DNA from 2 places in the Candidatus Borkfalkia ceftriaxoniphila genome. Region 2 is predicted to be linked to the other one. Evidence: riboswitches for the same ligand, from Rfam matches in the RefSeq annotation. Region 2 holds a riboswitch; the other holds the start of a gene.
What was found. Region 2 has a riboswitch for cyclic di-GMP ahead of ESZ91_RS11410 (hypothetical protein). Riboswitches for the same ligand answer to the same signal wherever they lie in the genome.
Positions count from the first base shown of each region.

Region 1 (4,421 bases), on a different contig from region 2:
TATCCATCTGGACGACTTCGGTACCCAATATTCTTCGCTGTTATATCTGAAAAAACTGCCCATTGCCGCCATTAAGATCGACCGCGAATTTATCAGCGATATCGCGGCCAACGAGTACAGCCGCGCGATCACGCGCATGGTGCTCAATATTACCAAGGAACTGAAACTTTTGAGTATTTCCGAGGGGATCGAAACCAAAGAACAACTTCAGATCTTGCAGGAAATGGGCTGCGACGTCATTCAGGGGTACTTGATCGGACGCTCCGTAAAGGAAGACGCCGCGTTGGAAATGTTGCGAAATTTCAAACCCGAAATTTAAATTTGAGAAATATTTGTCGAAAATTGTGTTGTATATTTGCCCGATCGGGTGTATAATGCACATATAATGAATAAGAAAAGGAGGCAAAGACATGATCCGTCAACTGCTCGCAGGCGCAGAATTGAAACCCGGAGTCGCCATTCTGTTGGTCGTCCTGTTCGTCCTCGTTGCAGCGGCGGCGATGTTTTTCCTCTATCGCGGTATCCGCAAGGACCGAAACCGCTATATCGCGGATAAGTTGAAGATCGGCGAACTTAACAAGGATTCCTTTGACGATTTGATTCTGCGCCGCTTTCATTCCGCGGGCAAAAATACGCATTTCAGCGTCTTTTTCATCGAGATCAACGATGCGAAAAATATCCGCGAATCGTTCGGTGAAAAACAATTCGCAGGCGCGGTCAATACACTCGTCGAACGCCTGTACAGGCTCCTTCCCAAAGGCAGCAAGGTCTGCCTGTACGAATACGACCTTTTGGCGGTTCTCGTCGACGAGGACCTGGATAAAAAAGCGCTCTCCGATCTGGCGTCGTTCTGCCTGTTGGAAGGGCGTAAAACCGTCAGTTTGATCACGCGCGTGCGGCTGGAACTCGATCTGAGCATCGGCGTCAACAGTTACAATGCGTTCAGCGCCAATTTTAACGCGTTCAAGCAGAATCTCGAACTCGCGCTCGCCGTATCCAAAAGAAACGGACTCAATAAATATACGATCTACTCTTCGGAAATCTCCAACAGCGAGAGCGAAGAATATAAATATTATCAGGAGATAAAATCGGCGATCGAGGCGAACGAGTTTACTTTATACTATCAGCCCGTGTATGATTTAAAGAACAATGTTATTTTCGCCTACGAAAGCCTGTTGCGCTGGAATCACAAGACGCTCGGCGTGCTCGCTCCGGGAAAATTTCTGAATATCTTGGAGCAATCGGGCGACATCAACTGGGTCGGAGCGTGGGCGTTCGAACAACTGCTCATCGCGCAGCAGCGTTATAAGCAGAAAAATCCCGATAAAAACGTCACTTTTTCCATGAACCTTTCGCCCAAACAGTTAATGAATCCCAATCTTACCGACGATTTCCGCCGCGTGCTCAAAAAATATAAAGTGCCTGCAAACGAAGTGTGTATGGAGATCGTGGAATTCGCCATGTTCGACAAAATGCCTGAGGTGCACGAAAATATTCAAAAACTCGTACAGTGCGGCTTTCAGATCGCGCTCGACGATTTCGGACTGGAAATGAGTTCTTTGAAGCGGTTGGAAAATCTGCAGGTCAACTGGGTAAAACTCGACCGCTCGTTTATCGACGAAGCGAAAGACGACCTTTTGATCGGAGGCGTGGCAAACTCGCTGGTCGGCTACGCGGAAAAGAACGATTTCCGTATCATCGCCGAGGGGATCGAGGACGACGTAACGCTGGATTTTATCAAGGAACTTTCGATCCCGTACGGGCAGGGCTATTATTTCGGCAAGCCCAAGGCGCCCGCGGAATACGATATTTGAGTTTTTTCGAATAAAATTTAAAAGTACTTGACAATTTTATAATAATATTCTATAATTAGAATAAGTTAAAAGCAAAGTATCCAAAAGGGTATGACGCAAAGCTAAGAGCCTAAGTCGCAAGATATGGTTGTCAGTTGCCAAAACATTCTATGATGTTTTGGCAATTTTTTTTTCATAAAATCATTTGATCATTCGGGGAGTCGTGCTATGAAATGGTTAAAGCGTCTGCAAATGATGCGCATATCAAAAATCGTAATAGCCGTTTCGCTTGCACTTTCCGTTATTTTTGCGGGCTTTACGATCTACGGGAACAAAGTCGGCAATTTTATCATCAATGTTTCCAACGACGGCGCGCATATTGCCGCGACCATGAAAGAGGATCTGTCCGATCTGTCCTCCCGCCTGTCCGTTTCGGGACTGGAAGGGCAGGGCGCCACCACATATGAAGATATTCCCCGCTCGATCGCCAGGGGGATCGGAAACAAGAGCGACACCGTATATCAGACCTATATGGCATTCAGTTTTTATCTGGTCAACAAGACCGAACGCTCGGTGGATTACGACATGAGCCTGAACGTCGTCGACAGCGTCGGCAGGGCGATCGATATCATGCGCGTCATGATCATCGAAGGCGACGCGGAAGGCGGCGATATATACGCCAATCCCGAAGCGAGCGAAGAGGGCGAAAACTGGCTGAAACAGCACACTTCATACGAAACGATCGCATTTATTTCCGAAAAACAACTGATGGCGAAGCGGGTGACCGATTTTCAGCCCGAAGACAAAGTGAAATACACGATCGTCATCTGGGTGGAAGGTTGGGATATGGACTGCACCGACGAGCGGCTGCAAGACCGTATTAAAATGAAACTGGACTTTTACGCGTATTAAGGTTGCTACGGGCGACGCCCGTAAAAATATTATGAAATGATCAAAGGAGAGATATCTTATGAAAGCAACAAAAAAACTGATCGGCGCTTTGGCGGCGTTGGTCATAGCGATCGCCGTAGCCACGGGCTCCACTTTCGCCTGGTTCACGACAAATCAGAAAGTTACGGTGGAAAGTTTGGACTTACAGGTTACTTCCGGTAACGACGATCTGCAAATCGCGTTGGGCAAACCGACGAGCGCTACGGATTGGTCGAATTTGAAGTTCGGGCGTAAAATTTTATCTGCGGATGTTTTGAAGGATAAAACGATTTCGCTCGACGCTTTGACGAGCGCCGATACGGATCACAACGGCGTGGAATTGAAAGATAAAGAGAACTCTGCGGCTGGTGAGGGTTCTTATTTGGAATTCGACCTCTCATTTTATTCAAATAAAGGCTTGAGCGTATTGCTCGGAAATACTGCCGAGGTTGCTGTTAAAGACACAGCCGTGCAAGCGCATCAGATTTTCGCCTGGGACGATTCGATTACGGAAGCAACCTATGGGCAAGCCGTTGCAAAAGGTGCGAGAATCGAGGCGAGAGCCGCGCACGCATCGCGTATCGCGTTCGTTACGGGCAGCGGGGACTCTGCGACGGGAAAAGTTTGGGCGCCTTTCGAAACGACGGCAAACGGCGGTAACGATACGACGCAAGCCGGGTTCTATAAGGGCAACCTTGCCGCGGCGTACTATAATTATTCGTTAGGCGTCTCCGAATCAATAGCTCAGACAGTTGCTAAAAATGTAATATTGCCGTTGACGAATGACAGTACATATGCTTCTACGAGTGAGATCTTGATTCTTGAAAAACCCGCGGCTGAAACTGCAAGTATTTATTACGGCACCGTAACTGTGAAAGTTTGGCTGGAAGGCACGGACGGCGATTGCCTTAATTCCATCTTCGAAGACAAAATGACTGTTATGTTAAATCTTACGGGTATTATGAAGTCCGGTTCGTAAATCTAAATATTTACAAAACCAGGCAATCACAAAAAGCGGGCGATGTTCGTCCGCCTTTTGTGATTGCGATCATTGCGGTTGTGTTTATTTCACGCGCGAAAAAAGTAACAAAGGTGTATTATGCGTAACAAAAAAGTAATCAATATCGTCGTAAACGTCATCGTAGCCATTATTCTGGTGTTCGTTTTTATTCTCACGCTCAATATCATTCTGTCGGGGGATAAAGGTTACACTTCGATTTTCGGCACCGCTTACGTATCGGTGGAAAGCAATTCGATGAAGGGCGATAAAGCCGATAACTTCCAGAAGGGCGATCTTCTGAAAATCAAGATCCTCGATGAAGAAGAAAAGAAAAATTTGCAGCCGGGCGATGTGATCACTTTTTGGGACAATACCATCGTGGATAATCAACTGGTACTGAATTCGCATAGGATTATCAAGGTCGAGAAGCAGTCGGATGGCTCGGTAAGATACGAAACCAAGGGCGACAATAATCTCGATGCCGATAAAATGCTTATACCCGACGTAACCATCGTCGGTATCTACGAGGGCAAGATCGGCGGACTTGGCAACGTCGTTTCCTGGTTTCACTCTTCCACGGGCTTTTTTGTGTGCATCGTGCTCCCCGCGTTTTTGATCGTGGCGTATTTTGCGTTCAATCTGGTCATGGTGCTTCGCGAGAGGAACAAAGTCAGCGACGAAACGAAAAAAGAACGACT
Region 1 is NZ_SDOZ01000004.1:6,709-11,129, forward strand. Features, by position in the region: gene ESZ91_RS09925 (EAL domain-containing protein) at 1-319, shown strand, start outside; gene ESZ91_RS09930 (EAL domain-containing protein) at 411-1,814, shown strand; cyclic di-GMP riboswitch class I at 1,875-1,956, shown strand; gene ESZ91_RS09935 (hypothetical protein) at 2,022-2,705, shown strand; gene ESZ91_RS09940 (hypothetical protein) at 2,764-3,702, shown strand; gene ESZ91_RS09945 (signal peptidase I) at 3,823-4,421, shown strand, end outside.
Region 1: another riboswitch for cyclic di-GMP. It lies ahead of ESZ91_RS09935 (hypothetical protein); the one in region 2 lies ahead of ESZ91_RS11410 (hypothetical protein).

Region 2 (4,421 bases):
TCGATATGGCTCGCGGTTCTTGTATCGTAGGAACGCAGGAATACGGAAGAATCAATGCAGGCGGGCAGCGCCGTCATCAGATCGTCGGCGATCGATTTCAAACTGCTGCCCAAAACGTTGATGTAGCCGCCAAAAGTTTTGCCGTAACTGTTTTGATAGGATAGGGTGATCGAATAGGCGTAGCGCGAAGTCTTATGCGGGTCGGGCACGATGCCCGTGTACGACGTGCCGTCGGCGTTCGTGACTGTGCCGATCACGGAATCTTTGCCGTAAGAGACTGAAAATTCCTTATAATCCCGATAGAAGTTCAGCCCGTCGAAGAGCGCTGAGAGATCGTCTTCGTGATAATAGGGCTTTTCGTTATCTAGCGATTTCAGCCGCGTATCCAGAATAGATGAAAGGCTGCCGAATATACTTTCCGCATTTGTATCGTCGACGGGATAATCGATTTTCGCAACAAGGGCGTCGTCAATGAGATAACAGTCGTTTCCCGAAATTTTGTAACGCCCCGTGCCCGCAATGCCGCCGCCCGTCTTGCCGTTGATTATCCCGAGCCCCTCCGTTCCCGTCGAGTAGGAAATTTTCAGATCCGCATGGAGGGTGAGCGTGTGACCGTTCAGATCGATGCCGACTTTTCCTTTGGATACGAGCGCGGCGGCAACTTCGATATCGTCCGTCAAAACGATCGTCTTGTTTACGGAGTCCTGCCCGGTAAAATGATCGGCAAAAGTATCGTTGTCGGTCGCGAATACATAATCGGCGGAGGAGCCCGCGATATCGGCGGTCGCCTCGGCGCGCAGCGTAAAACCGCCGTTTTGGGCTATTTCGTCGTACTCTGCGGAGGTTTCGCCCGAGTAGACGAAACAAAAGGGCAAAGAATGGCTGTAATTGGTCACCATTTGACCGCCGAACGTATAGAAGGGGGCGCCGCCGTCATCCGTTTTGCCGATCTGATCGAGCATACAGATAAATTCGTAGCGAGCGCCGCGCAAAGCGTAAACCTCGATCGCCTGCGAAAGTTTTACGTCCGCGTCGGAGCCGTCCGTTTCGAGTTCGAAAGAAACGCGGTAATCGGCGACGACGCTGTCCGACCCCGTGACTTCCACTTGCACGTCTACTTCCTGCGAACGGTTTTTGTAAAGCCCCAATTCCGATTCGCCTATCTGATCGAGATAATTTTTTCCGTTTAGTTTGAATGAAATATTCGTGCCCTGAATATGAACGGGGTAGCCGCGATGAACGGATTGATTTAGAAATGCAAAAACCACGCCGACCGCCGAGAGGCAGCAGACGAGTAGCAGAACGATCAATGATTTAATTGAAGCGGTTAATTTTTTCATGGCACCAATATTATACGTTGCCGTTTTCAAACGACAATTTGATTTCGTGATTGAGAAAACAATTATAATTGAGCGCGCGATAGGTTCCGCTTTCAAAATGCGGAAGGACATCGGGGGGCAGTTGAATTTCAGGCGTAAAGCCGTTGGTTCCGAATTGTACGTAAAGAGTGAACTCCGTAGCGCTTGCAAGAACCGTCAACTCGGAATTGCGATAGATCTCGTTGTCGTTTTCCTTTATCAAGGGATATTTCTTTTCGTTTACGACGGCAACGAGTTGCATCGCGTCATGCAGAGAATTTTGAAGGGCGAATTCGTGTAAAAATCCGACTTGCGCGGAGAGCCGCTCGGTTTCGCTGAGAGAAGAAAGCGGCGCGGCCGCGTCGAAATTGCGCCAGTATTCCGCCGTGTTTCCGCTCGCGTCGGAAATAATTTCGCCTTTTTCGTAAACGCCGAAAAGAAGATCTTCTCTTGCGGCAAAAAACGCATTAAAATTGTCATCCCTTGCGTCTGCGGCAAGTTTAACGCCGAAATTTTTGATGTCGTCCGTAATTTTCAGTCCGACTGTCAACGTTCCTTCGGGATAAAGAATGATTTTTTCGTCGGGTTTCGCGCCGTTGATGCTGGTAATCGTTACGCCGTTGCTGTCGTCGCCTGTAACGCCGAAGTCAAGACCGTCCGTGCCCACGGAATCGGACGTGGTGAACCAGGCAAAAACCGCGCCGAAAACCAGGCACAGGCTGACGAAAAGAGCCGCCGCCGCGAAAATCAGTTTTTTTGTACTGCCTTTGATCATAGACGTATTCCCGAATCCCAATAAATAAAAAAGCCATGAAACGAAAAAGTGCTTCATGGCAACCGGCTGTCTTATCCTTTTTTTCGAAGACGTAGACCCATAGCTTTGCGTCCTCGGGTTTCCCGCGAGTTTGCTTTTACATTATAATTTGATATCATCATAGCATATTCAATAAAAAAAGTCAATGCTTTCGGAAAATAATTGTCGTGCAAAGTCAACTTAATCTATGGATTTGAGAGAAGATGTCATATCTACGGCGCGGATCTTATGTGACAAAAGCAGATCGACTAAACCGATAAACACGAGTACGACGGCGGCAGATAAAACGAATGACCACCATTTTATATCCGCCAACGATCCGTAATCGAGGTAAGCGAATACGAAACCGACGAGCGCGCAGCCGAGAGGAATTCCTAAAAGGGCGCCGATGAACGCCATGATAAATATTTCGCGGTAGATATAACCCGTCACCTCGCCGTCGCGATAACCGAGCACTTTCAGTGTGGCGATCTCCCGTTTGCGTTCGCCGATGTTCATATTCGTGAGATTGTAAATGACGAATACGCACAATAATAGGGCAAAAGCGATGATAAATGCGGAAATCATTGCGATTGAACCGTTGCCTTTTGATACGTTCAAAAGGGAAAAACCTGCAAAGACCAGCGCGGTAGATCCTGCAACGCATACGACGGTCATTATAAAATGCGCTTTGTAGCGGAAAGAGCGATGCCCAAAGACCGGAAACGGGGTGAAGGTGCTCGCAAGAGCGGGCATAAACAACTCGCCGGAAAAAGCGGGGAATATAGCGTGAGGAAGTAAAAAAATTCCGACGAGCAGCCCGACGATAGATGAAATCAAGCACGAAAGCACGGAAAAAGCCGCGTATTTGAATACGATTTTTCCATCGCCGTAACCTGCATCACGCTTTACGCCGTATGGAGTCCCGTACAAAATTAACGATATCTCAATCCTACGAAAAAGAGAAACCGTAACGGTTTCTCTTTTCGTATAGATAAGATTAAGGTTGCATTCTTCGTTTGATTGACTTTTTCGGACTGTTGATATAAAATAAAAAGACAAGAGTCATAAAAAGTTTGCATTTTCTTGTATAAAAAAACTCTCAAACCACAAATTATCGTGATTTGAGAGCCGTGGCAGGGGAGACGCGATTCGAACACGCAACCTACGGTTTTGGAGACCGCTACTCTACCATTGAGCCACTCCCCTAAAAGCCTTCTAATTATATAACATAATTTCATTTTAGTCAAACAATTTTCGCATTATAAAAGGAGTTTTGTATGAAAAAACAGTTTAAACTCGGCGTGATCGGCGGCGGCTTTATGGCACAGGCTATTCTGAAGGGCGCTATTCTGTCCGATTTTTTGCGTGCCAGAAAAGTCCTTGTCGCGGACGTGTCGCAAAAAGCGCTCGATAGTTTGGAATATCTCGACGTAAACACGACCACCGATTGCAGAGACGTAGCGGAGAACTGCGAATATGTACTGTTTGCGGTCAAACCGCAGAATTTCTTGGACGTTGCGAAGTCTTTGCACGGGATTCCCGTCGAAAAGGTGATCAGCATTATGGCGGGCGTGAAAAAAGATAAGATCCGCGACGCGCTGTTCGGCAGCGGTATCCGCATCGCGCGCGCAATGCCTAACCTTCCCTGTTCGGTGGGCGAGGGCATGACCGCGCTCGACCTTTCCGAATTTTCATCTTCTGCCGACGACTGCGAGTTTATCAGTTCGATTTTCAATAATATCGGCAATCTGCTTTTGATCAAAGAGGATAAACTCAACGCGGTGACGGGCATCAGCGGAAGCGGCCCCGCTTACGTGTATCTCTTCATCGAAGGACTCGTAAAGGCCGGAATCAGGCAGGGGCTGACGGAAGACGAAGCGAAAACGCTGGCGGTTTCCACCGTGGCGGGCGGCGCGGAAATGGTCGCGCATTCGCAGGATAAGACGCTGCGTGAGTTGGTTTCGGCGGTATGCAGTAAAGGCGGTACTACGATACAGGCGGTCGAATCTTTTGAAAAAGACGATCTGGAAGGAGTGATCGACCGCGCCGTTTCCGCTTGCGTCAGACGCGCGGAGGAATTGTCCGAGTAGTCTATGAAACAAGTGGAACTTTATACGGACGGCGCCTGTTCGGGTAATCCCGGAGCGGGCGGATACGGAGCCATCCTTATTTACAAAGGGCTGGAAAAAGAAATCAGCGGGGGCGAACCTCTTACGACCAACAACCGCATGGAAATTTATGCGGTGATCGCGGGATTGGAGTGTCTG
Region 2 is NZ_SDOZ01000005.1:150,166-154,586, reverse strand. Features, by position in the region: gene ESZ91_RS11415 (leucine-rich repeat domain-containing protein) at 1-1,268, opposite strand, end outside; gene ESZ91_RS11410 (hypothetical protein) at 1,351-2,133, opposite strand; cyclic di-GMP riboswitch class I at 2,188-2,278, opposite strand; gene ESZ91_RS11405 (ABC transporter permease) at 2,353-2,829, opposite strand; tRNA gene ESZ91_RS11400 (tRNA-Trp) at 3,286-3,360, opposite strand; gene proC (pyrroline-5-carboxylate reductase) at 3,432-4,244, shown strand; gene rnhA (ribonuclease HI) at 4,248-4,421, shown strand, end outside.